3 regions of the Pseudomonas sp. JQ36 genome follow, and region 3 is predicted to be linked to each of the others. Evidence: predicted binding sites of a transcription regulator. Region 3 holds the regulator's gene; each other region holds the start of a gene.
The links. Region 3 encodes FliA, which starts transcription of late flagellar genes. Its sites were predicted from a motif close to CTAAAGTTTNNNNNNNNNNNGCCGNTAA; they were not measured.

Region 1 (10,298 bases), 1.6 Mb from region 3:
TGCAGGTCGAAGTTGAGCCGGTAAGCGTGCCCGCCCTTGATCTTCCAGGCCGTCGACCACTTTCTCCAGAACGGCTTGCCACGAGGAAATGTCAGCCACAAGGCGATAAAGCAATCGATCACCCAGGCGCACGCAACCAGACCCATCAACCACAAGCCCCAGTTTCCGGGCAGCGTCAGGTTGTAATGAAACTCGAGAATGAACGGAATGAAGTTCTCCCGGGAAAAGCAGCACTCGCCCCAGTAACGTTGCCCTTTCTGCTCGGCACTCACCGGGTCCAGGTAGAACACCTGATTGCGCTCATCAAACGGTTTGCCCGTCGCCGGATCGTTACGTGGAACAGCTGCCAATAGCGCGGTATGCCCCAACTCGTCCGGATACTCCATGTACCAGACCTGCAGCTTCGGATGGGTGGTTTGCACAGCCTCGACCAACGCCCCTGGAGGCAATCGCTGACCCTCGGCGGAGGCCGCATAGAATTGCGGATTCAGCCACTCATCCAGCTCATGATTAAACGCCAGAATGCTTCCGGTAATCCCGGCCAACAGCAAAAACACCGCCGTCGCCAGGCCGATATAGCGATGCAACAACACCAACAATGCGCGCATGAAGATTTCCCCACAAAGACGACAAAGCCAGCCCCTGAGAAATCAGCGGCTGGCTTTTTTATGCACAAGGCAAAGGCTTAGAACTGGTAGCTGACCGTGGCGGCGACGTTGCGCTCTTCGCCCATGTAGCAGAAGTTCAGGCTGGCGCAGGAGGCCACGTAGGACTCATTGGTCAGGTTGTTCGCATTCAAGCGCACGTCGACGCCCTTCAAGCCGACCTTGCCCAGGTCATAACCGATCGAGGCGTCGAACAAGGTGTAGGAAGGCACCTTCAGCGTGTTTTCCGCGTCCGCCCAGCTATAACCGACATAACGCACACCACCGCCCAGACGCAGGCCATCGAGTACCGCGCTGTCGAACTTGTAGTCGGCCCACAACGAGGCCATGTGCCGCGGCGCCTGAGTTGGCGAGTTGCCTTTGTTCTCAATCACGTCGGTCGGCGTGCTCAAGGTGCTGACCATCGACTTCGAGTACTCGATATCGGTGAAGGTGTAGCTGCCGAGCACTTTCAGGTTGTCGGTCAACTGCATGTGCGCTTCCAGCTCCAGACCTTGCGAGCGCACAGCGCCGACTGCTCGGTAGAAGTTTTCCTGTGGCAACTTGGTCGCGAGGTTCTCCTGATCAATGCGGAACAGCGAGGCGGTGAACAGATTGTCGGTGCCCGGCGGCTGGTACTTCAGGCCGACTTCCCATTGCGTACCGTCAGTTGGCGGCAGAGGATTACCGGCGCTGTCGGCATACGAGTTCGGGTTAAACGACTCGGAGTAGCTGATGTACGGCGCCAGACCGTTATCGAACAGATACAACGCGCCGGCGCGGCCGGTCAGTTTGGTACGGCGGTCGTTGATTTCGGTGCCCACTGGCCGACCCGCTTCGGCGATACGGTTCTCATCGGAGGTCTCGACCCAGTCCTGACGCAAGCCCAGCGAGAAGCGCCACTGGTCCATCTCGATCAGGTCTTGCAGGTAGACCCCGGTCTGCTCCAGGCGCCGCAGGTAACTGGTGTCGCCGTACATGTCGATCGCCGAATTGCCGTAGACCGGGTTGAACGCATTGATCGGCGCCAGACCACCACTGGTCCAGTCGACCACCGTCTTGCGCCGTTGATAATCTGCGCCCATCAACACGGTGTGCTTGGTGGCCCCGGTGAAGAATTCGGCCTGCAGCATGTTGTCGACGATGAACGCATGCAGACGTTCATCGCCGCCGGTGTAATAGCGGTTCAGTTCGTTGCTGGTTGGTGTCGTCCAGCCATAGGCGTAGACCTGATCCATGTTCACTTTGGAGTCGAGGTAACGGAAGTTCTGCCGCGCCGTGAAGACATCGTTGAAGCGATGTTCGAACTGATAGCCGAACGATTGCTGATCCCGCGAGTAGCCATCAATCCCCGGCTCGCCCTCGAAGAAGTGCGGCGAGATGCGGTTGCCGTTGCGCTGATGAATCGTCCCGTCCGCCGGCACGCCACCGTGGTAGCCGCCATCCGGATCGTGCTGCAGATACGCCTGCAGCGTCAGCGAGGTGTCTTCAGTGAAATCAATGCTCAGGGTCGGGGCGAGGGCGAAGCGTTTTTCCTTGTTGTGGTCGAATTGTGTGTCGGACTGATCCGTCAAACCGGTCAGACGATAGGCAATGCGCTTGTCATCATCGACCGGGCCACTGAAGTCAAACCCGACTCCGCGCTGACCTTGGGTACCGACCGTGGCCTGAACCTGATGATAGGCCTCGTACAACGGCTTTTTGCTGGTCAGTGCCACGAGGCCACCGGGCGAACTGCGGCCGTACAACACTGACGATGGACCTTTGAGAATATCCACGCGCTCAAGAAAATACGGATCGACCTGCATGGTGCTGTAGGTGCCGCTGTCGCCCATCGACTTGAGACCGTCGAGGTAAATATTGTCCACGGAACCGTCGTTGAAGCCGCGCATCGCCACATAGTCGTAGCGATGGGTCGCCCCGTAAGGGTTGGTCAGCACGCCGGGGGTATAGCGCATCGCCTGAGAGACGGTCTGCGAGCCTTGATCATCCATTTGCTCGCGGGTCACCACCGATACGCTTTGCGAAGTTTCCAGCAACGCAGTACTGGTCTTGGTGGCGATCTGGCTGTGGGTGGCGTTGTAGCCTTCCATACTGCCGAGTGCGTTGCCGAGGGCGAAACCTTTGATATCGGTGGTTGGCAGAGCCAGCGCATCGGTTTCACTGACTGGACGCAGGACGTAGCTGCTGCCGTCCTGGCTGACCGCTTCCAGACCCGAACCGCTGAGCAAATGGCTCAACGCCTGATCGGTTGAATATTCGCCCTGTACGCCCGGAGACTGTTGTCCCTGCGTTTGCTGGGGGGTCATCGACAAGGTAATGCCCGCCTGACGGGCAAACTGGTTCAGCGCCTCGCCCAGCGGGCCGGCGGCGATGCTGTAGCGATGACTGCTCGCCTCACTGACATTGGCGGCGAGGCTCAGGCCGGGCAGCACACCGGCACCCAGAACGGTGGACAGCAGGGCGGCGCGAACGGCGTGGCGCAGCAGGCCCGATTCGGCAGTGAAATTCAGCGGTTTCTTACAGGTGAGGCGGACAGTCATTGTCGGTTTCCGTGGCAAGTCGCAAAGGCTGAGTTGAAGTGCTTACTGACCAAGCCGGACTCGTTGCGAAAACCCGCCAAAATAATTTCATGCCACCGGTTCCAGCGTGACCCACCAACGAGTGCGATAACGCAATTGCACCGGCAGGGTCTGCGGCATGATGGCCAGCAGCGTGTCGGTATCCTCCAGACGGAACACCCCGGACAGGCGCAAGTCCGCCACCTGCGGCGCGCACGTCACAAAGCCCTGACGGTAACGCCCGACTTCATTGAGGAAATCGCCCAGGCGCATGTTGCGGGTCACAATCAAACCATCGGCCCAAGCGCCCACGTCCATATCCAGTGGCGGGGCCGGGCGCACCTGATGGTGATCGATCAGATAGGTCTGCCCGGCGAGCGCCTCGACGGAGGTTGCGCCGCTGCGAATGGCGACGCTCCCTGAGCTGACGGTGAGCCGCGTGCAATCGGTGTCCTGACGCAGGATGAAGCGGGCTTTTATCGGCTCATAAATGCCATGACGACTTTGCACGCGAAGTGGCCGGTTGAACGTCGCGCCTTCATCGTTACCGCCGCAGGTAACGATGATTTCCCCGCGAGTGAGTTTGATCAGCCGTTGCTGCGCGGTGTAATCCAGATCCACAGCACTTGCAGTGTTCAGCTCGATCCGCGTGCCGTCGGGCAACTGGAAGCCGCGGCGTTCGCCGGTCGCCGTTGCATAATCGGCGCGCCACTGCTGCCAGACGGTCGTGTCCTTGGCCAGCCACGCCGCGGAGGCCATCAGTACCGTGCCGGACAGCAACTTCAAGGCCTGTCGCCGTCCGAGTCCTTGCGCACTGTTTTCCAGCGTATTCAGCGCCACGTGCGCACCGGGCACGGCGCGCAGGTTATGGCTCAATTCCGCCTGCAACGACTGCACACGTTGCCACGCCAGTTCATGTTCATGATGTTCGGCGCGCCACGCGTCGCACTGATGACTCAGGCGCGCATTGCCATGGTTGTTGCGCAGCCGCAGCAACCAGTGAATGGCTTGCTTGACCACCTGTTGTTGCGGCTCGGCGCGGCGCCCGACTGAGTTGTTGTCCACAGGCATCAGGCTTCGTACCGCAACATGTAACAGTGATACAGCGCATCGGCGACGTAACGTTCGACGGAGCGCAGTGACAAGCCCATCTGCGCGGCGATCTGCTTGTGGGTCAAACCTTCGCACTGCGCCAGCAGAAACGCCTGACGCACTTTCGGCCGCAAGCCTTCGAGCATGCGCGCCACACTCTCGAGCAACTCGATCACCAACGCGCGAGCTTCAGCGCTTGGGGTTTCGGCTTCGGGCAAGTGGGCGATGGTTTCGAGATAGGCGCGTTCGATTTCTTCACGACGCCAATGGTCGATCACCAGGCCACGGGCGATGGTGCGTAAAAATGCGCGAGGCGCCTTGAGCTCCAGACGTTCGCTGCGTTGCAACAGACGGACGAAGGTGTCCTGGGCCAGGTCCGCGGCATCTGCGGCATTGCCCAGCCGCGCTCGCAGCCAGGCGTTGAGCCAGCCGTGATGACTCCTGTAAAGCGCCTGCACTGCAAACTCAGGTGAGGACATGAACGCGACAGCCCGAACGTCACAAATGATAATTAGTCGCATTTTTATCAAGGGCTGAGAATTTTGCAACCTCCGCACGAATAACCGTCTTAAAAAACTGAAGGCAAACGCTCTGGCACGCCGTTCGGCGGGAATCTGACAGAAATGCCGCACATTTCCCACAACGCCCTAAGTTTTCCGCGAACGGTGCCGACAGACTGGTGAGACATGCGTGCACCAAAGTAGAGCGGCCGTCAGAACGCCGCCTGCGCTGTACATGGAATGTTGCATCCCGGAACGCATCCCCACTTTTGCATAAGAAGTCCCATGAAATGAATCTCAAGTTCAGCCATAAAATCCTGTTGGCCGCCTCGGGCGTCGTGGTCCTGGCTTTCGCTTTGTTCACCCTCTACAACGACTATCTGCAGCGCAACACCATTCGCCAGAACCTTCAGTCGTCCGTGCAGCAGGCCGGCGATCTGACCGCCAGCAGCGTGCAGAACTGGATGAGCGGGCGAATTCTGGTGCTGGAAAACCTCGCGCAAAACGTTGCCCATCAGGGCAAGGACGCCGACTTCCCGGGGCTGGTCGATCAACCGGCCTTCACCTCGAATTTCCAGTTCACCTACGTCGGTCAGGCCAACGGGGTGTTCACTCAGCGCCCTGACGCGAAGATGCCCGACGGCTACGACCCGCGTCAGCGCCCTTGGTACAAGCAGGCCGTGGTCGCCGACAAAACCATGCTGACCCCGCCGTACATGGCGGCGGTCGGTGGTCTGGTGGTGACCATCGCCATGCCGGTGAAAAAGAATGGCGAACTGCTGGGTGTGGTCGGCGGTGACCTGAGCCTGGAAACCCTGGTGAAGATCATCAACTCGGTGGACTTCGGTGGCCTTGGCCACGCATTCCTGGTCAGCGGTGACGGTCAAGTGATCGTCAGCCCGGACAAAGATCAGGTGATGAAGAACCTCAAGGACATCTACCCGAATTCCGGCGTGCGCATCGAGAAGGGCAACCAGAACGTGGTGCTCAACGGTCAGGAACGCATCCTGTCGTTCACCCCGGTCAGCGGTTTGCCGAATGCCGACTGGTACATCGGTCTGTCGATCGATCGTGACAAGGCCTACGCTGCCCTCAGCCAGTTCCGGACTTCGGCGCTGATTGCGATGTTCGTCGCGGTCGCTGCGATTGCGCTGCTGCTGAGCCTGCTGATCAACGTCCTGATGCGTCCGCTGACCACCATGGGCCGCGCGATGCAGGACATCGCCCAGGGTGAAGGCGACCTGACCCGGCGTCTGGTCGTGGCAGGCAAGGATGAGTTCGCCGAACTGGGCAGCTCGTTCAACCAGTTCGTCGAGCGTATTCACGCGTCGATTTCCGAAGTGTCGTCGGCCACCCGTCATGTACACGACCTGTCGCAACGGGTGATGGCGTCGTCCAACGCCTCGATCATCGGTTCCGACGAACAAAGTGCCCGCACCAACAGCGTGGCTGCCGCGATCAACCAGTTGGGCGCCGCCACTCAGGAAATCGCCCGAAATGCCGCCGATGCTTCGCAGCACGCCAGCGGCGCGAGCGAGCAGGCCGATGACGGTCGTCAGGTGGTCGAGCAGACCATTCAGGCGATGACCGAGTTGTCGCAGAAGATCAGCCTGTCATGCACCCAGATCGAAACCCTGAATGCCAGCACCGACAACATCGGCCACATCCTCGATGTGATCAAAGGCATCTCGCAGCAGACCAACCTGCTGGCGCTCAACGCGGCCATCGAAGCGGCCCGTGCCGGTGAAGCCGGACGCGGTTTTGCGGTGGTGGCGGACGAAGTGCGCAACCTCGCCCATCGCACTCAGGAATCGGCGGAAGAGATCCACAAGATGATCACCTCCCTGCAGGTCGGTTCGCGTGAAGCGGTGACCACCATGAACGCCAGTCAGGCGTCCAGCGAAGAAAGCGTTGAAGTGGCCAACCAGGCCGGCCTGCGCCTGGTCAGCGTGACCCAGCGCATCGGCGAAATCGACGGCATGAACCAGTCGGTGGCTGCCGCGACCGAAGAGCAGACCGCGGTGGTGGAAACCCTCAACGTCGACGTCAACCAGATCAACCTGCTGAACCAGCAGAGCGTCGCCAACCTCAATGAAACGTTGAAGGATTGTGATGCGTTGTCGCAGCAGGCGAATCGGTTGAAGCAGTTGGTCGACAGCTTCAAGATCTGACTTTCAGATTCGAGACCGCGTTATCGTTCTTCGCGAGCAGGCTCGCTCCCACAAATTGAACGCGTTCCTACAGAAGGAGTGCGATCAAAATGTGGGAGCGGGCTTGCTCGCGAAGGCGGTAGTTCAGTCACCGCCAAACTGAAGCCTTACACAAACAGCTTCAGCACATTCCCCATCGCATCATCGGCAAACCCCTGCACGAAATCCTTGAACCCCGGCAGCGCTTCCTCCCCACCTGAAGCCGGCTCGGCAATGATCGTCCAGGTCGCCCGCGACTTCCCCGCCCCCAGTGATTCCACATTCATCGCCGCCCACAAATTCGCCACACCCAAAGTGTTGTAAATCGTGGTCCAGGTCATGGCGCGCGCCTGCTCATCGTGTGAGTTGAGTTGCTCGACTACCACATTGCCGTCCTTGAAGAATTTCTTGCGCAGCGACGACACGCCTTCGCCGGTCATTTCGATGTGCGACAGCGCTGGAATGAAACGGTCGAAGCCAGCGAAATTGCCGACCACCGCCCAGACCTGCGCCGCGTCCGCCGGCACTTCCACCGACGACACAACGTGGCAGCCGTGCGGGTTTTTGATCAGGGTGTCGGGTTGCAGATTGCTCATGGTGTTGCTCCTTTTTGATGAACTAGATGAAGTTGATCTGTTTCAGGTAATCGCAGCCGCGACGTAGCAGCGCCGGGGATTTTTCCGGGTACTGCGCGCCCATCTGCCGCACGCCGGCCTTGGCGTTGGCATGGCCGATCAGGGAGATGTCGCCGATGTCTTCCTCGAAGCCGTTGAGGTAGAAACCGAGCACACCGAACAGCGCGTTGTCGGCGTCGACCCGGCCCAGTTGCTGCTGCCAGTCGGCGACGCTGACCAGCGAGAACTCGCTGCCGGTTTCGCGGAACGAGGCGACGTAGGCATCCCAACTCAGCGGCTCGGGGTTGTGCAGGTTGAACACCGCACGCTCGGTCGAATAACGGCAGGCGTGGAAGGCGATGAAGCGGGCGAGAAAGTCCACCGGCATCAGGTCGAAATTCAGCGCGAAGGCCGGCACCTGACCGAGCTGGATCGAACCTTTGAGCATCAGCATCAAACGGTTTTTGTGCGGCTGGCAGACGCCGCTCAGGCTGTTGAAGCTGATGTTGCCGGGGCGATACAGGTTGACCCACACCCCGCGCTCGCGGGCCCGTTCGAGGATGCGTTCGCCGACCCATTTCGACAGGTTGTAGCCGTTGCGAATGTAGATCGGCGGGGTCGGCGCGGCGGGCAATTCGAGCACTCGGCCTTCGCCGTCGACGGTGCTGGAAGCGGACAGCGTCGAGACAAAGTTGAAGACCTTTTTGCTACGCCCTTCACACAGGCGCAGCAGCTCGAAAATCGGCTCGACGTTATCCGCTGCCAGCGACTCGTAATCGAGCACGTGATTGACGTTGGCGGCGTTGTGCACCAGCGCGCCGAACTCGCGATCCAGGCGCTGATAATCGTCAGCGGCCAGACCCAGTTGCGGGCGGGTGAGGTCCGCGGAGTAGATTCGCACCCGGCTCAAATCGAGATGTTCGAGACGGTTCTCGCGCAGCGCCTGAGCAAAACGCTGCGCCGCCGTTTGCCCGCCCCCGTCGCGCACCAGACACGCCACTTCGCTGGCGCCCCAACCAAGCAGCGCTTCGACGATGTGCACGCCGACAAAGCTGTTGGCGCCGGTGACGATCACCTTGTGCACATCGCCCAGGCGACTGATCGGCAGCGGTTCGATGTTCAGCGGACGCTCGGCGTCGGCCATGGCCTGGGCGCTGAGCACCGCGCTGTCATCGGTACCGCGCACCAGCGTCGCGAGCTTGATGATGGTCGGCAGTTCGATGAAGCGGTTGATCGAGATGCTGCGCCCGAATTCCTCACGCAAGCGCAGCAACATCCGCGACAGCAGAATCGAATGACCACCGAGATTGAAGAAGCTTTCGTCGGTGGAAATATCGCTGCTCGGCAGCTCCAGCAGTTCCGCCCAGATCTCCAGCAGCAACGCTTCGTCGGCACTTGCCGGCAGGCATTTCGGGCCGCTGTCCTGCACGCTCACCGGCAGCTCCAGCAACGCCTTGCGGTCGACCTTGCCGTTGCTGGCGAATGGCATCTGCGCCAGTTCAGTCCACGCCACCGGTTGCATGTAGTCCGGCAGAAACTGCTGCGCATACGCCTTCAATGCATCACGAGCGGCGTCCGATTGCGGCTGCGCAAGGAACGCCAGAATCCGCCGCTGACTGTCGATCACCACCGCCATCTGGCGGTACAACTGGCTCTCGCGCAGGCAGCGCTCGATCTCTTCCGGCTCGACCCGGAAACCACGGATCTTCACCTGATTGTCGCGCCGTCCACACAGCTCGATGCCGTGTTCGCCCCACTTGGCCATGTCGCCGCTGCGGTAGGCGCGCAAGGTCTCACCGTGCGGCAGTTGCAGGGTCAGATAGCGCTCGGCGGTCTGCTGCGCATTGTTCAGATAACCGAGGCAAACGCCGGGGCCGACGATGAACAATTCGCCGACGGTGTTATCCGGCACCGGTTGCAGATCGTCATCGAGAATCAGCACCTGACTGTTGGCAATCGGTGCGCCAAGAGTGCGGTTGCTGTCACCCGGTTTGAGCTGGCGAGCGGTAATCAGCACCGTCGCTTCGGTCGGGCCGTAGAGGTTGTGCAGCTTGCCCTGACGGGTCAGTTGCTCGATGACGAAGGGCTCGCAGACGTCGCCGCCGGTCATCACTTCGACGCCTTGCAGTTGCTCCAATGGCAGGATGCTCAGCAGCGCCGGCGGCAGGAACGCGTGGGTCAGTTGCCGGCGGCGGATAAGCGCCACCAGTTGCAGCGGATCGCGGCGCTGGGTGTCATCCGGTACTACCAGTTCAGCGCCTTGCAGCAGCGTCGGAAAGATATCGATCAGCGAAGAATCGAAACTCAGCGAAGAGAACTGCAACACCCGACTTTCGGCGTGCAACTGCGCGTAATCGGCGTACCACGCGGTGAAGTGCGCAAGGTTCGCCTGGCTCAGCAGCACGCCCTTCGGATGGCCGGTGGTGCCGGAGGTGTAGAGCGCCATGCACGGTGCTTCAAGCGTCGGCCGCTGACGCATCAACGGCAGGTCGAGATCGGCGTCGGCACTGTCGATACGACTGACATCCAGTCCGGGCATCGACTCACCCAGCGGATGCTCGCCGTCGTGCAGCAACAACACTGCGCCGGCGTTTTGCAGGATGTATTGCTGACGCTGCACCGGATGGCTCGGCTCCAGCGGCAGATACACCGCGCCACTGCCGAGCACCGCCAGAATCGAGGCGAACAGCGCCGGGCT
Region 2 (10,298 bases), 1.2 Mb from region 3:
CGCTGCTGCTCGGCGAGCAACTGACGTTGAGCATGTGCCTGGGCGGCGGGTTGGTGCTGGTGGGGATTTACCTGTGCAACAAACCCCTTGCACCGATGCGAAAAAGGCGGATTTTATAGAGAGGGCAGACAACCCTATTTACGCTGTGTAGAATCCGGTTACGCATACAATAATAAACGTCTTCTGGCAGCAGAAGCCTCGCCCGCAAGAGCCTTGGGTCGACAATGAAGATATTCGGGTTTCAACTGATCTACGGTGACTTCCTCGCCCGCAGTGTGCGAGGCATCTCCTGCGCACCTCCCGCCGGTCTCAGCATTACTGACAAATAACTCTGGTTAATTGATAAGAATGATGAGGCGTCACCATGACCGATTTATACGAAAACCCAATGGGCCTGATGGGCTTTGAGTTCATCGAGTTCGCATCGCCGACTCCTGGCACCCTGGAGCCGATCTTCGAGATCATGGGCTTCACCAAAGTCGCGACCCACCGTTCCAAGAACGTGCACCTGTATCGCCAGGGCGCGATCAATCTGATCCTCAACAACGAACCAAACAGCGTCGCCTCGTACTTCGCCGCCGAGCATGGCCCGTCGGTGTGCGGCATGGCGTTCCGCGTCAAGGATTCGCAGAAAGCCTACAACCGTGCCCTGGAACTCGGCGCCCAGCCGATCCACATCGAAACCGGCCCGATGGAGCTGAACCTGCCGGCGATCAAAGGCATTGGCGGCGCGCCGCTGTACCTGATCGACCGTTTCGGCGAAGGCAGTTCGATCTACGACATCGACTTCGTTTTTATCGAAGGCGTTGACCGCAACCCGGTCGGTGCCGGCCTGAAGATCATCGACCACCTGACCCATAACGTGTACCGCGGCCGCATGGCCTACTGGGCCAACTTCTACGAGAAGCTGTTCAACTTCCGCGAGATCCGCTACTTCGACATCAAGGGCGAATACACCGGCCTGACCTCGAAAGCGATGACCGCACCGGACGGCATGATCCGCATCCCGCTGAACGAAGAGTCGTCCAAGGGCGCCGGGCAGATCGAAGAGTTTCTGATGCAGTTCAACGGCGAGGGCATCCAGCACGTGGCGTTCCTCACCGACGACCTGGTCAAGACCTGGGATCAGTTGAAGAAGATCGGCATGCGCTTCATGACCGCGCCGCCGGACACCTACTACGAGATGCTCGAAGGCCGTCTGCCGAACCACGGCGAGCCGGTTGATCAACTGCAATCGCGAGGCATTCTGCTCGACGGCTCGTCGAACCCGGACGACAAGCGCCTGCTGCTGCAGATCTTCTCGGAAACCCTGATGGGCCCGGTGTTCTTCGAATTCATCCAGCGTAAAGGTGATGATGGTTTCGGCGAGGGCAACTTCAAGGCCCTGTTCGAATCGATCGAGCGTGATCAGGTGCGTCGTGGTGTGCTCGCGACTGAGTAATCCGCCACCAGAATGAAAAAATCCCGGCTTGCAGTCATGCACAGCCGGGATTTTTTTGCGTCAGCAAAATTGTGGGAGCGGGCTTGCTCGCGAATTCGGTCTTTGGTTCAAGGTCTTTGTTGACTGAACTGACGCTTTCGCGAGCAAGCCCGCTCCCACAGTTGTTTTGTGGTGCGATTAAGGGCGGCGCTGCCGCATCAGGTGCTTGAAGCCTTCGAAGACCAACACCACCACCGCCAGCCAGATCGGAATGTACGTCAGCCACTCGCCGGCCTTGATACTTTCACCGAGCAACAACGCCACGCCGAGCAGCAATACCGGCTCGACATAGCTGAGCAAACCAAACAGGCTGAACGGCAGCAAGCGGCTGGCAATGATGTACACCACCAGCGCTGAAGCACTGATCAGACCGAGCAGCGGAATCAGCCAAAGCAAGCCCGGGTACTGATCGAACACGCCAAAGCCTTGCTCACCGCCGCGCACGAACCAGTAGGCCACCGGCAGCATCAAGGTCATGTCGACCCACAGACCGCCCAGGTTGTCGGTCTTCAGGCGTTTGCGCAGCACGAAATACAGCGGATACCCGACCACGACCACCAGGGTCGCCCAGGAAAACCCGCCGACCCGATACAGCTCGTTGGCCACGCCGAGAATGGCAAAGAACACCGCGATTTTCTGCAGGTACGACAGGCTGTCGCCGTACACGATGCGTCCGGTCAGCACCATCGCCAGCGGCAGCAGGAAATAACCCAGCGACACGTCGAGGCTGTAGCCGTTGAGCGGGGCCCACATGAACAGCCACAACTGCACGCCGAGCAACGCCGCCGAAACGATCAGGCCGCCGATCAGCTTTGGAGTGCCGGCCACGCGGCGCAGCAACTCCAGCACTCGCCGCCATTCCCCCGACACCAGCATGAACACGGTCATGCACGGTACGGTCAGCAGCATCCGCCAGCCAAAGATTTCCACGCCGCTCAATGGGGTGAGCAGCGAGGTGTAGTAATACATGACGGCAAACAGCACCGAGGCTGAAACCGATAGAGCGATACCTTTAGACAAACTGTCCTCGCGGGTGGGTGATCAAACAGGGCGCGCAGGATACGTGGTTTTTGTGCTGAATATTGGCCGAGTGATCAATATTTCCCACATCTTGAAGATAAGCACAAAACCTGTGGGCGTGATTGAGTTCGCGAAGAAGGGGCAGACTCGAAATCTTTAGTGACGGAGCCAACGCTTTCGCGAGCAAGCCCGCTCCCACAGTGTATTGGTGTCGAATACAAGGTTTGCATCCGGCGCCAATCCCCTGTGGGAGCGGCCTTGCTCGCGAAGCTTTCAGGCCGAGCGCGGTTTACGGCCCGACACAAAATGGCTTACATCGTTGAATCCCGGTGTCGAAGCATGCCCCGGCGTCACCAGCGAGTCGATGAACGCTTCATCCTCCGCCGTGATCTGCACCGCCTGCGCCTTGGTATAAGCATCCCACTGTTGTTCGGTGCGCGGCCCGACAATCGCCGAGGTCACCGCGCTGTTGTTCAGCACCCAGGCAATCGCGAACTCGACAATCCCGACCCCACGGCCCTGGGTGTACTGCTGAATCTGTTGGGCGATGCGCAGCGATTCCACCCGCCATTCGGTTTCCAGAATGCGCTTGTCCTGACGCCCGGCGCGGCTGTTGGCGTCCGGCGCCGCATCCGGCGCGTACTTGCCGCTGAGCACGCCGCGAGCCAGCGGGCTGTAAGGCACTACGCCGAGGCCATAGGATTGCGCGGCGCTGATCTGCTCGGTTTCGGCCTGACGGTTGACGATGTTGTACAGCGGCTGGCTGATCACCGGACGGTCGACTCCGAGCTTGTCAGCGATACGAATCACCTCGGCAATCCGCCAGCCGCGATAGTTCGACAGGCCCCAGTAGCGAATCTTGCCCTGGCGAATCAGATCGCCAATCGCCGACACCGTGACTTCCAGAGGGGTGTTGTGGTCTTCGCGGTGCAGGTAATAGATGTCGAGATAGTCGGTGCCAATACGGCTCAGGCTGGCCTCCAGACCATTGAAGATGTGCTTGCGGCTTAAACCACTGCGATTCGGCACGCCATCCACCGGGCCGAAACCGACCTTGGTCGCCAGCACCCACTTATGCCGATTGCGGGCTATCGCCTCGCCGACGATTTCTTCCGAGCGGCCGTTGGTGTAGACGTCGGCGGTGTCGATGAAATTGATGCCCTGATCCCAGGCCTTGTCGATGATGCGCAGCGAGTCTTCAGCGCTGGTCTGTTCGCCAAACATCATCGTGCCGAGGGTGAGGGTGGACACCTGCAACCCCGAGTTCCCCAGTGTGCGGTAGCTCATGCCGAAATCCTTTGATCGGGTGGGAAAACTCCAATCAAATACCAGAAGCGTCCGACGCCGCAAAGTGAATTATCGGCTCAGCAACCCGCCTGCAATACCTGAGCTTGCTCGGGCATCGTAAAAAGATCGCAGCCTGCGGCAGCTCCTACGCGCAAATACGCGTTTCCCTGTAGGAGCTGCCGCAGGCTGCGATCTTTTGATCTTGAAGCGTGATTAAGCCCGCAGCGTCCGCGTCATGCGCAACGCCAGCAAGCTGCCGCCGACAATCACACCCGCCAGCAGATACAACGCCGCATCGGTCGAACCGGTGCTGTCCTTGACCCAACCCACCAGGTACGGGCTGAGGAAGCCGGCCATCTGCCCCATCGAGTTGATCAACGCCAGACCACCGGCCGCGGCGCCCGCGCTCAACAGGGCAGTCGGCACTGGCCAGAACATCGGCAGACCGGTCAGTGCGCCCATGGTGGCGATGGTCAGGCCGAGGATGGCGATGGCCGGGTTGGCGGCGAAGTTCACCGCAATCAGCAGACCGAGCGCGCCCATCAGCATTGGCACAACTAAATGCCAGCGACGTTCTTTGCGCAAGTCCGCCGAACGCCCGACCAGCAGCATGAATACCGCCGCCAGCAGATACGGAATCGCGCTCAGCCAGCCGATCACCAGGTTGTCGCTGAAGCCGAGGTTCTTGATGATCGACGGCAGCCAGAAGTTAATCGCGTACACGCCGCTCTGGATGCAGAAGTAGATCAGGCCGAACGCCCAGATCGCCGGGTTCTTGAACACCGCGAGCAGCGAGTCCGAGGTGGTTTTCGGTTTGTTCGCCAGGTCTTCGGCTTGATCCGCCTCAAGCACCGCGCGTTCATGCGCAGTCAGCCATTTGGCGTTGGCGAAACTGTCGCTGAGCAGGAAGTAGGCGAGCACACCGAGGATTACGGTCGGGATGCCTTGCAGCAGGAACATCCATTGCCAGCCTGCCAGTCCACCTTGCCCGGCGGCGAAGTGATTGAGGATCCAGCCGGAGAACGGGCTGCCAAGCAGGCCCGAGACCGGGATGGCCGACATGAACAGCGCCATGATCCGTCCACGGCGAAACGTCGGGAACCACTGCGAGAGGTACAGCACCACACCCGGGAAGAACCCGGCTTCGGCCGCACCAGTGAACAGGCGCAGGGTGTAGAACTGGGTCGGGGTGGTGACGAACAACAGGCAGGTCGATAGCGTGCCCCAGGTGATCATCATCAGCGCGATCCAGCGGCGCGGGCCGAATCTGGTCAGGGCCAGATTGCTCGGCACGCCGCACAGCACGTAGCCGATGAAGAAGATCCCGGCACCGAGGCCGTACACGGTTTCACTGAACTTCAATGCGTCGAGCATCTGCAGTTTGGCGAAGCCAACGTTGACCCGGTCGAGGTAGTTGAACAGGTAGCAGATGAAGATGAAGGGGATCAAACGCAGGGTGATGCGTTTGTAGACGGCGTCTTTACCGTCATCGATGGTCTGGGTAGCTGCGGCGCTCTGCGACATAGCGGCTCTCTCTTTATTATGATTTTTTGCGATGCACAGGTTAACGTTGATCGCTGTGAGAGTCTCGGCCACCTGTGGCCGGATTGTCTTTGTGCCTGAGCACAGGGTTTGCCGCCAGACCCTGTGCGGGTGAACAACCGTCCGCCGCCGTTGCTTAAGGATTTTGCCGATCATGTTCGAACTCGATCACGACCTCGCTCAGGATATCGTCGACCGGGCCATGGCCATTTTGCCCTACAACGTAAACGTCATGGACAGCCAGGGCCTGATCCTCGGCAGTGGCGAGCCGGAGCGCATCAACACCCGTCACGAAGGCGCGCAACTGGTGCTGGCCAACGGGCGGGTGGTGGAGATCGACGCGCAAACCGCGGTGCATTTGAAGGGCGTGCAGCCGGGGATCAACCTGCCGCTGCTGCTCGATCAACGCCTGATCGGCGTGCTTGGCATTACCGGCGAACCGGAGCAACTGCGCACCTACGCCGAACTGGTGCGCATGACCGCGGAAATGCTCGTCGGCCAGCGCAATCAACAGGCCGAGCAGCAATGGCGGCGCCAGCGTTGCGACGACCTGCTGGCGTTGCTGTTGAGCGAAGCCGGGGATTCGCCGCGACTGGTTGATGAGGCGCAGCAATTGGGTCTCAAACCACAATTGACCCGGGTGCCGTATCTGTTCGAACTCGGTCTGGAACATGGGCCGGGGCAAACCGTCGAGGCCTTGAGCGCCTGGTTGACTTCGCGCTACCCGGACAGCTGGTGCGTCAGTTCGGCCAAGTCATCGCTGCTGTGGTGCCGGCCCGCAAGTCAGACGGTTGAGCATGATCGTTTGCTGGAAAAGCTTGATGGCCTGGGCTGGAACATTCTGCGCATCGCCGTCGGCGGGCAGGCGGATGGCCTGGCCGGTTTACGCCGCTGTTATCGGCGCGTCGGCGATCTGCTCGCCTATGGCCGGGATGTGCTGCCGCAGTCGCGACTGCTGACGCTCAATCGTTATCGCCTGCCGGTGATGCTCTGGCGCCATCGCAACGATGATGCGCTGGATGAACTGCTCAAGCCGTTGCGCAAAGTCATCGCCAAGGACGGCAATGGCCAGTTGCTCGCGACCCTGCGCAGTTGGTGTGAACACGATGGGCAGAGCCAGGCGTGCGCCGATGCGCTGGGCATTCATCGCAACAGCTTGCGTTATCGGATGGAGCGGATTGCCGAGATCAGCGGGGTGGATCCGCTGCGGCTGGACGGGATGTTGGCGTTGTACCTTGGGGTGCAGTTGTTGCCGCAGACTGACCCGAGTTGATCGGGTGTTTTCAGAGACGCCATCGCGAGCAGGCTCACTCCTACATTTGAAATGCATTCCCCTGTGGGAGTGAGCCTGCTCGCGATAGGGCCAGAACATTCAGCATCAATCCCAAGGCTTTTGTATAAATGAACAACAATCGCCAATCCCGCTTGTGCAGCGGACAGGCGTCAATGCGCAGGCCGACTGGCAGCATGAACGGCATTGGAACTGGAGAATTCGCATGAAGATCGTCATCGCCCCCGATTCGTTCAAGGACAGCCTGAGTGCCCAAGGCGTTGCCGAAGCCATTGCCCTCGGGCTGGCGCAAGTCTGGCCGCACGCGACGCTGGTCAAATGCCCGATGGCCGACGGCGGCGAGGGCACGGTGGAGTCGATTCTTGCCGCTTGCGAGGGCGAACTGCGCCGCACCCGAGTGCGCGGGCCGCTGGGTGCGCCGGTCGACGCCGCGTGGGGCTGGCTGCCGCACAACCACACCGCGATCATCGAAATGGCTGAGGCCAGTGGTTTGCAATTGGTGCCTACGGGGCAGCGCGATGCCTGCATCACCAGCACCTTCGGCACTGGCGAGCTGATTCGCGCCGCGCTGGATGCCGGCGCGCAACGGGTGATTCTGGCGATTGGCGGCAGCGCCACCAACGATGGCGGTGCCGGTGCGATGCAGGCGCTCGGGGTGAAATTGCTCGATGCGCAGGGGCAGGCGCTGGTGCCGGGTGGTCTTGCCTTGGCGCAATTGGCCCGTCTTGATCTGAGTGATCTGGATTCGCGTCTGTCGCAGGTACGCTTCGACATTGCCGCCGACGTCAACAATCCGCTATGTGGCCCGCATGGCGCCTCGGCGATTTTCGGCCCGCAAAAGGGCGCGTCAGCGGCACAGGTGCAGCAACTGGATCAGGCGTTGGGGCACTTCGCCGGGCTCTGCGCGCAAGCGTTGGGCAAGGACGTTCGCGATGAGCCGGGCAGTGGTGCGGCGGGGGGCCTGGGTTTTGCGGCCAAGGCGTTTCTTGGCGCGCAATTTCAGGCTGGCGTCGAAGTGGTTGCCGAGCTGGTGGGCCTGGCCGAAGCCGTCAACGGCGCCGATCTGGTGATCACCGGCGAAGGGCGTTTCGACGCGCAGACCTTGCGCGGCAAGACTCCGCTCGGCGTGGCGCGGATCGCCAGGCAGCACGGTGTGCCGGTAATCGTCATCGCCGGCACCTTGGGCGAGGGCTATCAGGAGCTTTACGGCCACGGCATCGACGCCGCATTCGCCGTCACCAGCGGCCCGATGACCCTGGAGCAGGCGTGTGCCGAAGCGCCGCGCTTGTTGCGCGAACGGGCGACGGACATCGCCCGGGTCTGGCAGATGGCTAAACTCAATAGCTGACGCCCTGAAGATGTTGTGGCGAGGGAGCTTGCTCCCGCTCGGCTGCGTAGCAGTCGTCAATCCGGCTGATGCGGTGAGACTTATGATACGTGGTGGCAGGATATAGGGCCGCTTCGCAGCCCAGCGGGAGCAAGCTCCCTCGCCACAGAAGTAGGCCAAGCTACATGGTGTTTCAGTGGTGAAACACCTTGAAAAATACTTGAGATTTGTACGAAACCTTCCTGAAGAGCCGCCGATACAGAGATCAGGCGCACACAGATTCCCTCGAACAGTGACGCCGTACTGGCCCCGCCCCCCAAGGGCCAGTGATGACGGCAAGGACGCTCGCAGCTACCTCTATCCGAGAGTCCAACCATGTCCTTGCGTAACCTGAATATCGCGCCCCGTGCCTTCCTCGGTTTTGCCTTTATCGCCTTGTTGGTGATTGTCCTTGGTGTGTTCGCCGTCAACCGCATGTCGACCATCCGCCAGGCCTCCCTCGACATGGATACCAACCAACTGCCCAGCGTCACTTACCTTGGTGTGGTGACGGAAAACGTTCTGCGCCTGCGGATTCTGTCGTTCCGGATTCTGGTCAACCGCGACCCGGCAGGTCTGCAAGAAGCGCAAACGCGCATCGGCGTGCTGGTGGACAAGGTGCGCAGTGCTCAGGCCAGTTACGCCGCGTTGCCGGCAGAGAGCGAAGAGCGTGCGTTGTATCAGATGTTCGCGACCACGCTCGACAACTACCTGCAAGCGCAAAACCAGATGATGGAGCTGTCGCGTCAGGACAAGGTCGACGAGATGCGTACGTTGATCAACACGCGGATCAAGGACGGCACCGACCAGATGGGCGAACAGCTCAACAAGCTCATCGCAATCAACGCGGCGGGGGCGAAAGTCGCCTCCACTCAGGCCGGCGAGTATTACGACAGCGCCATCACCGGTATCGTGATCGTCGCCGTGGTGGCGGCACTCGCCACCGTACTGCTGGCCCTGTTGCTGACTCGCAGCATCGTCACCCCGTTGAACCGTGCGGTTCTGGCAGCGCAAACCATCGCCGGCGGCAACTTGACCCAGTCCATCGAAGTCGACGGCAAGGACGAAGCCACACAGCTGTTGCAAGCGCTGGCGACGATGCAGACCAACCTGCGTCAAACCATCGAACAGATCGCCGGTTCCGCCACTCAGCTGGGCGCGGCTGCCGAAGAGCTGAGCGCGGTCACCGAAGAAGCCTCCCGTGGCCTGCAACAGCAGAACAACGAGATCGAACAAGCTGCCACCGCCGTCAACGAAATGACCGCCGCCGTGGAAGAAGTCGCACGCAACGCGGTGTCGACGTCCGAAGCCTCGAATCAGTCGACCCAGGCCGCCCGCGAAGGTCGCGATCAAGTGGTGAAAACCGTCGACGCGATCCAGACCATGACCCATGACGTGCAGAGCACCGCGCAAATGATCGAAGGCCTCGCTGCACAGGGTCGTGACATCGGCAAGGTGCTCGATGTGATCCGCGCTATCGCCGAACAGACCAACCTGCTGGCCCTCAACGCGGCGATCGAAGCGGCGCGTGCCGGTGAGGCCGGACGCGGATTTGCGGTGGTGGCGGACGAAGTGCGTGCCTTGGCACATCGCACCGCGCAATCGACTCAGGAAATCGAAAAAATGGTCGCCGGTATTCAGAACGGCACCGGCGAAGCGGTTTCGTCGATGCAGCAAAGCAACCAGCGTACCCAAACCACCCTGGAAATGGCCCGCGCTGCCGGCGTGGCGCTGGAGCAGATCACCCAATCGATCCATCAGATCAACGAACGCAACCTGGTGATCGCCAGTGCCTCGGAAGAACAGGCGCAGGTCTCGCGTGAGGTCGACCGCAACCTGGTCAACATCCGTGATCTGGCCACGCAGTCCGCCGCCGGGGCCAACCAGACCAGCGCTGCGACCCATGAACTGTCGCGTCTGGCGGTGGATTTGAATGCAATGGTGGCGCGGTTTGTGATTTGAGAAATACGCAGTTGCCTGAAGTGGGACGAACCAGATGAGTGTTCGGCCCACCTCGAAGAGTCAGCGCTTCAAGACAGGTCCACTTTGACTTGCTTAAACGAAGATTGTTGCCCAAGGTTTCCTGCACGATCGCGCAGCCTGTAAAACGCGAACATCGTGCCGGAGCCTATCTCACGGATAATCGCGCCACTCAGTTTGATAACGGTAGGTGAAGTTGCGTCATGCACCGTTTTAATGATGACTGGCTCCGCCGCAAGTGAGCCAAAGTGAAATTCGATGCTGTCGCAGGCTCGCTGCTGCATATAGGTGGCAATGGTTACCAGAACTTCATCATTGTTGGCGGCGAGATA
Region 3 (10,298 bases):
GCGATCGATGACCTGATAAGCCACCGCTACACGATCACCGTCCCCGGCGTCGTCGATAACGGCGCGGCTGAAGACAACCTCGATCGGGTTTCTGATCGGGTCCTGGGCCTGTTCCGGCGTAACGACATGCACCACTTGCTGGCTGCCCCAGCGGGCGAGAATGCGGTCGTACCGGGTGAGGTTGCGGTAGGGCACGATGTGCATCGTCACCCCGCTGGGCGGCAGGTTTTCATCGACCTCGTCATGAGAGATGGAGAACTTGAGATCGGAGTGGCCGTCATCGCCGGGAATGTCGTCGTAATCGCCGGGACGCGTGAGTTTGACCAGCAGGGTCATGACCGGTAACGAGTCCTCCGGGGCCTGGTTCTTGCGCGTGATCCGGTAGAACACTGGCGTGGCATCCCCCTCAAGTACCTGGCCCCTGGTAATGGTGAAAACCACGTCCTGGTTGAGCTCGGCATCGTTCTCGAGGGTCTTGCTCCAGACCGCGGCGCTGTCATTGCCCCAGAACACCTCGGCCAGATCGCCAACGGACATGGTCAGCCAGGCGGGAATGATGCCTTGCAGATCGCCTTCCACGGCTCTGATGGGTATGCCGCCGTCATAGTGTTCGGCAGGGCTGAGGCTGACCAGCGCCGGAAAATAAGGATGTCTGAGGGCTCGAGGGGGTTGCTGGCTGGACATTTGGCGAACTCCGGTCGGGGGGCTGGGGGACGGAGTTATTGAGCGCGCGTTGGAGGAATTAGGCACCTGTCAGATCTGACAGGTGCCGGCGAGTTTCCGACAAGTGGTCATGTGGGCTGAAGGAAAGAGGCGACAAACCGCAGCCCGGTTAAATGAGGTGGCGGTTTTTTTTATGCCTGAAGACATGTGTCGGCTGTGAGGCCGCTTTCGCGAGCAAGCCCGCTCCCACAGGTTCGGCGTGCAGGCAAAGGTCTGTGATCGACACCAATCCCTGTGGGAGCGGGCTTGCTCGCGAAGACGTCAGCAGCCGCAACGCCTCACTCAGGGCTTGTCACAGATCCCTGCTACTGCGGCAACTCCAGATTATCCATCACCCGATTCACTGCCAGTTCCCCAAGCATGATCAGTTGCGCAATGCCCAGCAGCGTCCTGCGCTGCGACGCCGGTATGAGGTGGGCGAAGTCATTGGCGATGGTTCTGGCTGAAGCGAGTGTTTCGCAAGCATCGGCCAGCAGTTCTTCGTTTTTGAAGTCTGCGGTCACGGCGTACATCGAGCGGGTTTTGCGTTGAATGGGCGTGGCGCCGGGCGAGCAGAGGTAGTGGTCGAGGGCGCGGTCGGCCGCTTCGTGGAGCTTTTTCGAATCGAGGGATTCGTAAGGGGAGGTGGCGTCGGTTTCGGGTGGGTTGGGTGTTGGTTTGATCATGGTGAAGCTCCTAGAGTCGACGGAGTTGCCACATTTCGCTGCGATACGAAAGGGAGGTGGCAGCTATACGCGGGTCGCAGACCGGGACTCTAGAACCGGCAGACCCAAAGGTCTCCCACGTACAGCCGCCATAAAACGAGGACGGAAGTTGTGCGTCTAGAAATCAGCGGGCTGCGAGACCCGATCGCTGATTCGTCAGCGACCGATCCACAATAGAACCCGACCCCAAGGCGCACAAGCCGGCGGATTCTGGCGTAGCTGTAGGCAATGGCGCAAGGATGTGTAGCCCGCAAGGAGTGTCTGGAGGTGTCTTTTAAACGCCAGCGTTTAAAGGTGCTGCGCATGATTCTGTGGTGTCGTAGATGGCCTCTTCGCGAGCAAGCCCGCTCCCACAGGGGATCTGTGTGATACCCCCAATCTGTGTTCATTGCGGCGCGATTCCTGATAAATCAAAAGACCGCGGCCTTCCGTTTATCTGAAAAAGACCTCTACCTGTTAGTTCTGACAGTGGACACAAAGGGCATTCAGCTATTCGATGTTCGTTGGCAGGTTTCACGGGCAAGTCGCCTTCTGACCTGTCTTTAACATTCGCCAAGGAGAAGGTCATGCCAGAGAACTACAAAAAGCTTGAAGGAATGAGGTTCGAGTTCGTTTCCGGGTCGGTGGCGAAAGAGTCTGATCATATCGCTTGCACGTTCACTTTTAAGGCGATGTTGGACTTCACGCATTTCGTGCACATGAGCAATGCGTATGTGCCGGGCTATCTCGATTCGTATATCAATGCGATCAAGCCAAGGTTGGACGGGGTAGCCCACCATAGTCTCTACAACCGATTCAATAGTGCCGCTGGCAACATTGGTACTGTTGAAGAGTTGGTCAGCGTTTTCTCTTCGCCCAACAACTACTCCGATACATGGAGTAGCAATGGCACCGGCCTACTGGCGCGTTATCACAAACCACAATTTCACATGGTCGGTAATCAGTTACAGGTCACGGGTGGGCAGGACTTTCGATGGGAGGTCGAGACGGAGGTCGAACGGAAGATCGAGCCACAGGATGTGCCGGACATTTACTTTGTCTGGGCACTGAGTGTGCTGAAGGCACACCCCGACGATCCTTTTCATCAGCCCGAGGAAATCGTGACATTAGGCTATTTTGAGGAAGCGTTTGTCGACGTGGGAGGGAAGCCGATCCGTAAGGGTACGCGCTACCTGGTGGGCCGCGATTTGCGTCTTGGTGCGATAAATCCAGAGCAAATTTTGACTGCCGGATAAATTCGTCAGTGCGCGGGTTTTTCTGATGTTTTTCACCTGCGCTAATGGTGATAGCCGTCCTGCGTCTGTTTTGCGGTCGGCTCCATGGCGCCCGGCTTCAGGCAAGACAATTCCCCGAAACCAACCTCAATTTCAATCCCCGGCAAAAGTTGGAAGGCTTCTTGCAGTAGCCGCCGTGCGCCTGCTTTGGGCGTCAAAAGTTTGCTTTAAAGGAACGGGGAAAACCGGTGGATCGCTCTCAGTTATTCAACACTGCTCGCTCGAATGTTGCCGACCTCAGTCGAGGCAATCTGGGCGTGCCGTTGTTGCTGCTGGTCATGTTGGCAATGATGATGTTGCCGATTCCGCCGTTCCTGCTCGATGTGTTCTTCACCTTCAACATTGCCCTGTCGATCGTCGTCCTGCTGGTCTGCGTGTATGCGCTGCGGCCACTGGATTTCGCGGTGTTCCCGACCATTCTGCTGGTGGCGACGCTGCTGCGGCTCGCGTTGAACGTGGCCTCGACGCGGGTGGTGATGCTCCACGGTCAGGACGGCCACGCCGCTGCCGGTAAGGTGATCCAGGCCTTCGGTGAGGTGGTGATCGGCGGTAACTACGTGGTCGGTATCGTGGTGTTCGCGATTCTGATGATCATCAACTTCGTCGTGGTGACCAAGGGTGCCGGGCGGATTTCCGAGGTGAGCGCGCGCTTCACCCTCGATGCGATGCCCGGCAAACAAATGGCGATCGACGCCGACCTCAACGCCGGTCTGATCGACCAGAACCAGGCTAAGGCGCGCCGTCAGGAAGTCGCCCAAGAGGCTGAGTTCTACGGTTCGATGGACGGTGCCAGCAAGTTCGTCCGTGGTGACGCCATCGCCGGCCTGCTGATTCTGTTCATCAACCTCATCGGCGGTATGGCTGTCGGTATCTTCCAGCACAACATGACCTTCGCCGACGCGGGCAAGGTGTACGCCTTGCTGACCATCGGTGACGGTTTGGTGGCGCAATTGCCATCACTGTTGTTATCGACAGCGGCAGCGATCATGGTGACCCGTGCTTCCGGTTCGGAAGACATGGGCAAGCAGATCAATCGGCAGATGTTCGCCTCGCCCAAAGCCCTGGCGGTGGCCGCTGGTTTGATGGCAGTCATGGGTCTGGTCCCGGGCATGCCGCACTTCTCGTTCCTGAGCATGGCTGCGCTGGCTGCCGGTGGTGCGTACCTGTTCTGGAAAAAACAGAACGTCGCCAAGGTGCAGGCGCTGCAAGAGGTTCAGCGTCAGCAGGAACTGCTGCCGTCGCCGGCCCGCGCCATGGAAACCAAGGAGCTGGGCTGGGATGACGTGACGCCGATCGACATGATCGGCCTGGAAGTCGGTTACCGCCTGATCCCGCTGGTGGATCGCAATCAGGGCGGGCAGTTGCTGGCGCGGATCAAGGGCGTGCGCAAGAAGCTCTCGCAGGACCTGGGCTTCCTGATGCCGACCGTGCACATCCGCGACAACCTCGATCTGGCGCCGAGCGCCTATCGCCTGACCCTGATGGGTGTGATTCTGGCCGAAGCCGAGATCTACCCGGATCGCGAGCTGGCGATCAACCCGGGGCAGGTCTACGGCACGCTCAACGGCATTACCGCCAAAGATCCGGCTTTCGGCCTGGAGGCGGTGTGGATCGAAGTCAGCCAGCGCGCGCAGGCGCAGTCGCTCGGTTACACCGTGGTCGACGCCAGTACCGTGGTCGCGACCCACTTGAACCAGATTCTGTACAAGCACTCCAGTGAGCTGATCGGCCACGAGGAAGTGCAGCAACTCATGCAATTGCTGGCCAAAAGCTCGCCAAAACTGGCTGAAGAGCTGGTGCCGGGGGTGGTGTCGCTGTCGCAGCTGCTCAAAGTGTTGCAGGCGCTGCTGGCCGAACACGTGCCGGTACGCGATATCCGCAGCATTGCCGAGGCTATCGCCAACAACGCCGCCAAGAGTCAAGATACCGCCGCCTTGGTGGCCGCAGTACGCGTCGGCGTATCCCGCGCCATCGTCCAAAGCATTGTAGGCACTGACTCCGAGCTGCCTGTGATCACCCTGGAACCAAGGTTGGAACAAATATTGCTCAATAGTCTGCAGAAGGCAGGACAAGGCTCGGAAGAGGGCGTTCTGCTGGAGCCAAGCATGGCCGAGAAGCTGCAGCGTTCGCTTATCGAAGCGGCGCAGCGCCAGGAAATGCAAGGTCAGCCGGTGATCCTGTTGGTAGCAGGCCCGATCCGCGCGATGCTCTCGCGTTTCGGTCGCCTCGCAGTCCCGGGGCTGCACGTGCTGGCCTACCAGGAAATTCCGGACAACAAGCAAGTGACCATCGTTGCGACAGTAGGGCCCAACGGCTGAGGTAGTGGTTTATGCAAGTTAAGCGTTTTTTCGCCGCCGATATGCGTCAGGCCATGAAGCTGGTTCGTGATGAGCTGGGCGCTGATGCCGCCATCATTGGCAACCGCCGCATTGCCGGCGGCGTCGAGCTGACGGCGGCGCTGGATTACAAATTGTCGGCGCTGGCGCCACGGGTTCCGAACATGGAACTCGAGGACGAGCTGCGCAAGACCCAGTCGCGCATCGTGACCGCCCAGGCCGAGCTGAGCCTGCGTGGCGAAGCCGACGGCAACACCAATCGCCAGTTGTTCGCCGGGCTGCCGTTGACGGCCGGCCTGCCGCTGACCGCTGCCGAACCGTTGAGCGAACCGACTTACGCCGCCCCGGCGCGTACGGCTCCGGCACCTGCACCGGCGGCCGCTGGCGTCGATCCGCGTGCGCTGGATTCGATGCGTTTCGAATTGAACAGTCTGCGTGAGCTGATGGAAGTGCAGCTCGGCACCCTGGCCTGGAATCAGCTGCAAGGCAGCCGTCCGGCGCAAGCCAATCTGTATCGCCGTCTGCAACGCATCGGTCTGTCCGGACCGTTGTCGCGCGATCTGCTGGCGATGATTAATGATATCGAAGAACCACGTCAGGCCTGGCGCATGCTGCTCGCGCACCTGGCGCGGATGATTGCCGTACCGGAAGTCGAGCCGCTGGAAGAGGGCGGGGTGATTGCCATGGTCGGTCCGGCCGGCATGGGCAAGACCACCACCCTGGCCAAGCTGGCCGCGCGCTACGTGCTGAAATACGGCGCGCAGAATGTCGCGCTGGTGAGCATGGACAGTTTCCGTATCGGTGCCCAGGAACAACTGAAGACCCTGGGTCGCATTCTCAATGTGCCGGTGACCCACGTCGATCCGGGCCAGTCGCTGGTTCAGGCGCTCGACCCGCTGCTGCGCAAGCGCGTGGTGCTGATCGACACCGCCGGCTTGCAGGCCAGCGATCCGGCCTTGCGCATGCAGCTGGAAAGCCTGGCCGGGCGTGGCATCCGTTCAAAAAATTATCTGGTGCTGGCAACCACCAGCCAGAAACAGGTTCTAACCGCCGCGTACCACAGTTACAAGCGTTGCGGGCTTGCCGGCTGCATCCTGACTAAACTGGATGAGACGGCCAGTCTTGGCGAAGTATTGAGCCTGGCGATCAGTCATGAATTGCCGGTCGCGTACCTGACCGATGGCCCACGGATTCCGGATGATCTGCATCTGCCGCGCCGTCATCAACTGGTCAGCCGCGCCGTCAGCGTGCAAATGCAGGAAGAACCCAGCGAAGAAGCCATGGCTGACATGTTCGCTGATATCTACCACAGCCCGACCAAGCAGGTTGGCTGAGGTAATGAACCGTTTTTGTACCTACATCGATGGTCTGCCATGCATTGTTCCGGTTGAGAACGCGCAGCCAGTAATGTGGCCTCCGTCTATGCAAGACAAGGTAAAGAAATAACATGGGCAGCATGCATCCCGTACAGGTGATCGCGGTGACCGGCGGCAAAGGTGGCGTCGGCAAGACTAACGTGTCAGTGAACTTGTCTCTGGCGCTGGCAGAGCTTGGCCGTCGGGTCATGCTGCTGGACGCCGACCTGGGGCTGGCGAACGTCGACGTTCTGCTGGGACTGACCCCCAAACGCACTCTGGCCGACGTGATCGAAGGCCGCTGCGAACTGCGCGACGTGCTGTTGCAGGGGCCCGGCGGGATCCGCATCGTGCCGGCCGCTTCCGGCACCCAAAGCATGGTGCACCTGAGCCCGGCGCAACATGCCGGTCTGATTCAGGCCTTCAGCGACATCGGCGACAACCTCGATGTGCTGGTGATCGACACCGCTGCGGGTATTGGTGACTCGGTAGTCAGTTTTGTCCGCGCCGCCCAGGAAGTGTTGCTGGTGGTCTGCGACGAGCCGACCTCGATCACCGACGCCTACGCGCTGATCAAACTGCTCAACCGCGACTACGGCATGAACCGCTTCCGCGTCCTCGCCAACATGGCGCAGAGCCCGCAGGAAGGGCGCAACCTGTTCGCCAAGTTGACCAAGGTCACGGATCGCTTCCTCGACGTCGCCTTACAATACGTCGGCGCCGTGCCGTACGACGAAAGCGTGCGCAAGGCAGTGCAGAAGCAGCGAGCGGTCTATGAAGCCTTTCCGCGTTCCAAGTGCGCGCTGGCGTTCAAGGCGATCGCGCAGAAGGTCGATACCTGGCCGCTGCCTGCCAACCCGCGCGGACACCTTGAGTTTTTCGTCGAGCGCCTCGTGCAGCAAACAGCAGGGCCTGTGTTATGACCGCGAGCGGTATGAACTACTACAAGAAGTCGGCACGTGACGCGCAGTACGAGTTGATCGAGCGTTACGCGCCACTGGTCAAGCGCATTGCCTATCACTTGCTGGCGCGCTTGCCGGCGAGTGTGCAGGTTGAAGACCTGATTCAGGCCGGGATGATCGGCCTGCTCGAAGTCTCTACCAAATACGACGCCAGCAAAGGCGCCAGTTTCGAAACGTACGCGGGCATCCGGATCCGCGGCGCGATGCTCGATGAAGTGCGCAAAGGGGATTGGGCGCCACGCTCGGTTCACCGCAACACCCGTATGGTCAGCGACGCAATTCGCTCAATTGAAGCTAAAACCGGACGTGATGCTAAAGATCACGAGGTTGCGGCCGAACTCCAATTGAGTCTCGACGATTACTACGGGATTTTGAATGACACGCTGGGCAGCCGGCTGTTCAGTTTCGACGACCTGTTGCAGGACGGCGAACACGAAGGGCTGCACGAGGATGGCGCCAGTGCTCATCTTGAGCCGTCACGCGATCTGGAAGATGAACGCTTTCAGGCTGCGCTGGCGGATGCGATTGCCAATTTGCCGGAGCGTGAGCGACTGGTGTTGGCGCTGTACTACGACGAAGAGCTGAACCTCAAGGAAATCGGTGAAGTCCTTGGCGTCAGTGAATCGCGGGTCAGCCAGTTACACAGCCAGTGCGCGGCCCGTTTGCGGGGGCGTTTGGGGGAGTGGCGAGCGCGCTGAAGGCAGTGTGGGGACACTGCGAACGAGGCTGGTGCGGTGATGAACGGCACCGGTCTTGCTCTGTTGTGCTCCAGACAGTCATCGAGTGCTTTGCCGGATTGATTGAAGTGGCGCGTCCAGGTGCTGGGCGCGTTTAAGACTGCTTGGAGGTCGAATTGAACAAAGACATGAAAATCCTCATCGTTGATGACTTCTCAACGATGCGGCGGATCATCAAGAACCTGCTGCGCGATCTTGGGTTCACCAATACCGTCGAGGCCGACGATGGCACTACCGCCATTCCGGTACTCAACAGCGGAAGCATCGACTTTCTGGTAACGGACTGGAACATGCCGGGCATGACCGGTATCGACTTGCTGCGCCACGTACGTGCCGATGAAAAACTCAAGCATCTGCCCGTGCTGATGGTGACCGCTGAAGCCAAGCGTGAGCAAATCATCGAGGCCGCTCAGGCCGGTGTGAACGGCTACGTGGTCAAACCTTTCACGGCTCAGGCGTTGAAAGACAAAATCGAGAAGATTTTCGAACGCATCGGCTGATGACGCGCGGGGGAGCTATGGAGCATAACGAATCTTCACAGGGCGATTTCGAGTCGACCCTGAAAAAACACGCGGTCGAACTGGTCGAGAGCCTTGAAAAAGGCAGGTTCGGCGACGCTGTGCAACTGATCCATGAGCTCAATCAGACCCGTGACCGCGGCCTGTATCAGGAAGTGGGCAAGCTCACACGCGAACTGCACAGTGCGATCGTCAATTTCCAGATCGATCCGCACATGCCGCAGGCCGAGGAAGTGTCGCAAATCACCGACGCCACCGAACGCCTGGGCTATGTGGTCAAGCTGACCGAAGCCGCGGCCAACCGCACCATGGATCTGGTGGAGAGCGCCACCCCGGTGGTCAATGGCCTGGCTGAAGAAGCCCAGGCGCTGAGCACCGATTGGGGCCGCTTCATGCGTCGTGAGGTCGGAGCTGAAGAGTTCCGCGAACTGGCGCGCCGGGTCGACGGTTTTCTGTCACGCAGCAGCACGGACAACCGTGCGGTGTCGAGCAACCTCAACGACATCCTGCTGGCTCAGGATTACCAGGACCTCACAGGTCAGGTGATCAAGCGTGTGACCCAACTGGTCACCGAAGTCGAAAGCAATTTGCTCAAACTCGTCCTCATGGCCAGTCAGGTTGACCGCTTTGCGGGCATCGAACACGACCGTGCCGCGATGCTTGCAGAAAAAGATCCACAAAAACATCTCTCGCAGGGTGAAGGTCCGCAGATTCATGCCGATAAACGAGAAGACGTTGTGTCCGGTCAGGACGATGTGGACGATTTGTTATCCAGCCTCGGATTCTAGAGTTTTGGAATTTTAGGTTTTTTGGGTTTTTAGACCTGTAGGAGCACCCCATTAATGAGCTTCGGCGCCGATGAAGAGATCCTTCAGGATTTCCTGGTTGAGGCCGGCGAGATTCTTGAGCAACTGTCCGAGCAACTGGTCGAGCTGGAAAGCCGCCCGGATGACGCAGATCTGCTCAACGCAATTTTTCGCGGTTTCCACACTGTAAAAGGGGGCGCCGGCTTCCTTCAGCTCAACGAGCTGGTGGAGTGCTGTCACATCGCCGAAAACGTGTTCGACATCCTGCGCAAGGGTGAGCGTCGCGTTGATGCAGAACTGATGGACGTGGTGCTTGAAGCACTGGACGCGGTGAACAGCATGTTCAGCGAAGTCCGTGAACGTGCACCGATCACGGCGGCCACCCCGGAACTGCTGGCCGCGCTGGCGCGTCTGGCCGAGCCGCAAACGGCCGACGAAGCTCCGGCTTCGCCAGTGGCCGAGATGATCGAAGAACTGGTCGTCGAAGGCGATTCGAGCGATTCGGGCGACATCACCGATAACGAATTTGAACAGTTGCTGGATTCGCTGAACGCCGTCAAGGCCGAAGCCGAAGCCCCGGCTGCTGCACCTGCGCCGGCTGCCGATGCCGCTGCCAGCGATGAAATTACCGACGCCGAATTCGAGTCGTTGCTCGATCAGTTGCACGGCAAAGGCCAGTTCGCGGCGGACGCCGTGGCACCGGCAGCGGCCGCTCCGGCGGCACCGGCGGCGGGCGACAGCTCGGACATCACCGACGACGAATTCGAAGCACTGCTCGATCAGTTGCACGGCAAGGGCAACTTCGCCGTTGAAGCGCTGGAGTCGGCGATCGCCTCGGCACCGGTTGCGCCTGCCGCACCGGCGGCCGCCGCTGCCGGCAGCG

Region 1: ACS4NR_RS22495 (methyl-accepting chemotaxis protein) is a predicted target of FliA. The motif match lies at 4,945-4,972, and genes of this name have one in related genera.
Region 2: ACS4NR_RS07470 (methyl-accepting chemotaxis protein) is a predicted target of FliA. The motif match lies at 8,180-8,207, and genes of this name have one in related genera.

What each region holds. Positions count from the first base shown of each region.
Region 1 covers NZ_CM132642.1:4,963,004-4,973,301, forward strand. Annotated here, with positions in the region: gene ACS4NR_RS22475 (PepSY-associated TM helix domain-containing protein) at 1-608, opposite strand, end outside; gene ACS4NR_RS22480 (TonB-dependent siderophore receptor) at 686-3,187, opposite strand; gene ACS4NR_RS22485 (FecR domain-containing protein) at 3,275-4,276, opposite strand; gene ACS4NR_RS22490 (sigma-70 family RNA polymerase sigma factor) at 4,276-4,776, opposite strand; gene ACS4NR_RS22495 (methyl-accepting chemotaxis protein) at 5,088-6,968, shown strand; gene ACS4NR_RS22500 (SRPBCC family protein) at 7,115-7,582, opposite strand; gene ACS4NR_RS22505 (amino acid adenylation domain-containing protein) at 7,605-10,298, opposite strand, start outside.
Region 2 covers NZ_CM132642.1:1,662,378-1,672,675, forward strand. Annotated here, with positions in the region: gene ACS4NR_RS07435 (DMT family transporter) at 1-119, shown strand, start outside; gene hppD (4-hydroxyphenylpyruvate dioxygenase) at 365-1,441, shown strand; gene rarD (EamA family transporter RarD) at 1,619-2,500, opposite strand; gene ACS4NR_RS07450 (aldo/keto reductase) at 2,774-3,787, opposite strand; gene ACS4NR_RS07455 (MFS transporter) at 4,001-5,311, opposite strand; gene ACS4NR_RS07460 (sugar diacid recognition domain-containing protein) at 5,484-6,602, shown strand; gene ACS4NR_RS07465 (glycerate kinase) at 6,826-7,968, shown strand; gene ACS4NR_RS07470 (methyl-accepting chemotaxis protein) at 8,323-9,948, shown strand; gene ACS4NR_RS07475 (hypothetical protein) at 10,017-10,298, opposite strand, start outside.
Region 3 covers NZ_CM132642.1:468,792-479,089, forward strand. Annotated here, with positions in the region: gene ACS4NR_RS02285 (hypothetical protein) at 1-684, opposite strand, end outside; gene ACS4NR_RS02290 (DUF6124 family protein) at 1,029-1,388, opposite strand; gene ACS4NR_RS02295 (hypothetical protein) at 1,994-2,662, shown strand; gene flhA (flagellar biosynthesis protein FlhA) at 2,890-5,019, shown strand; gene flhF (flagellar biosynthesis protein FlhF) at 5,031-6,371, shown strand; gene fleN (flagellar synthesis regulator FleN) at 6,485-7,315, shown strand; gene fliA (RNA polymerase sigma factor FliA) at 7,312-8,052, shown strand; gene ACS4NR_RS02320 (chemotaxis response regulator CheY) at 8,220-8,591, shown strand; gene ACS4NR_RS02325 (protein phosphatase CheZ) at 8,609-9,397, shown strand; gene ACS4NR_RS02330 (chemotaxis protein CheA) at 9,452-10,298, shown strand, end outside.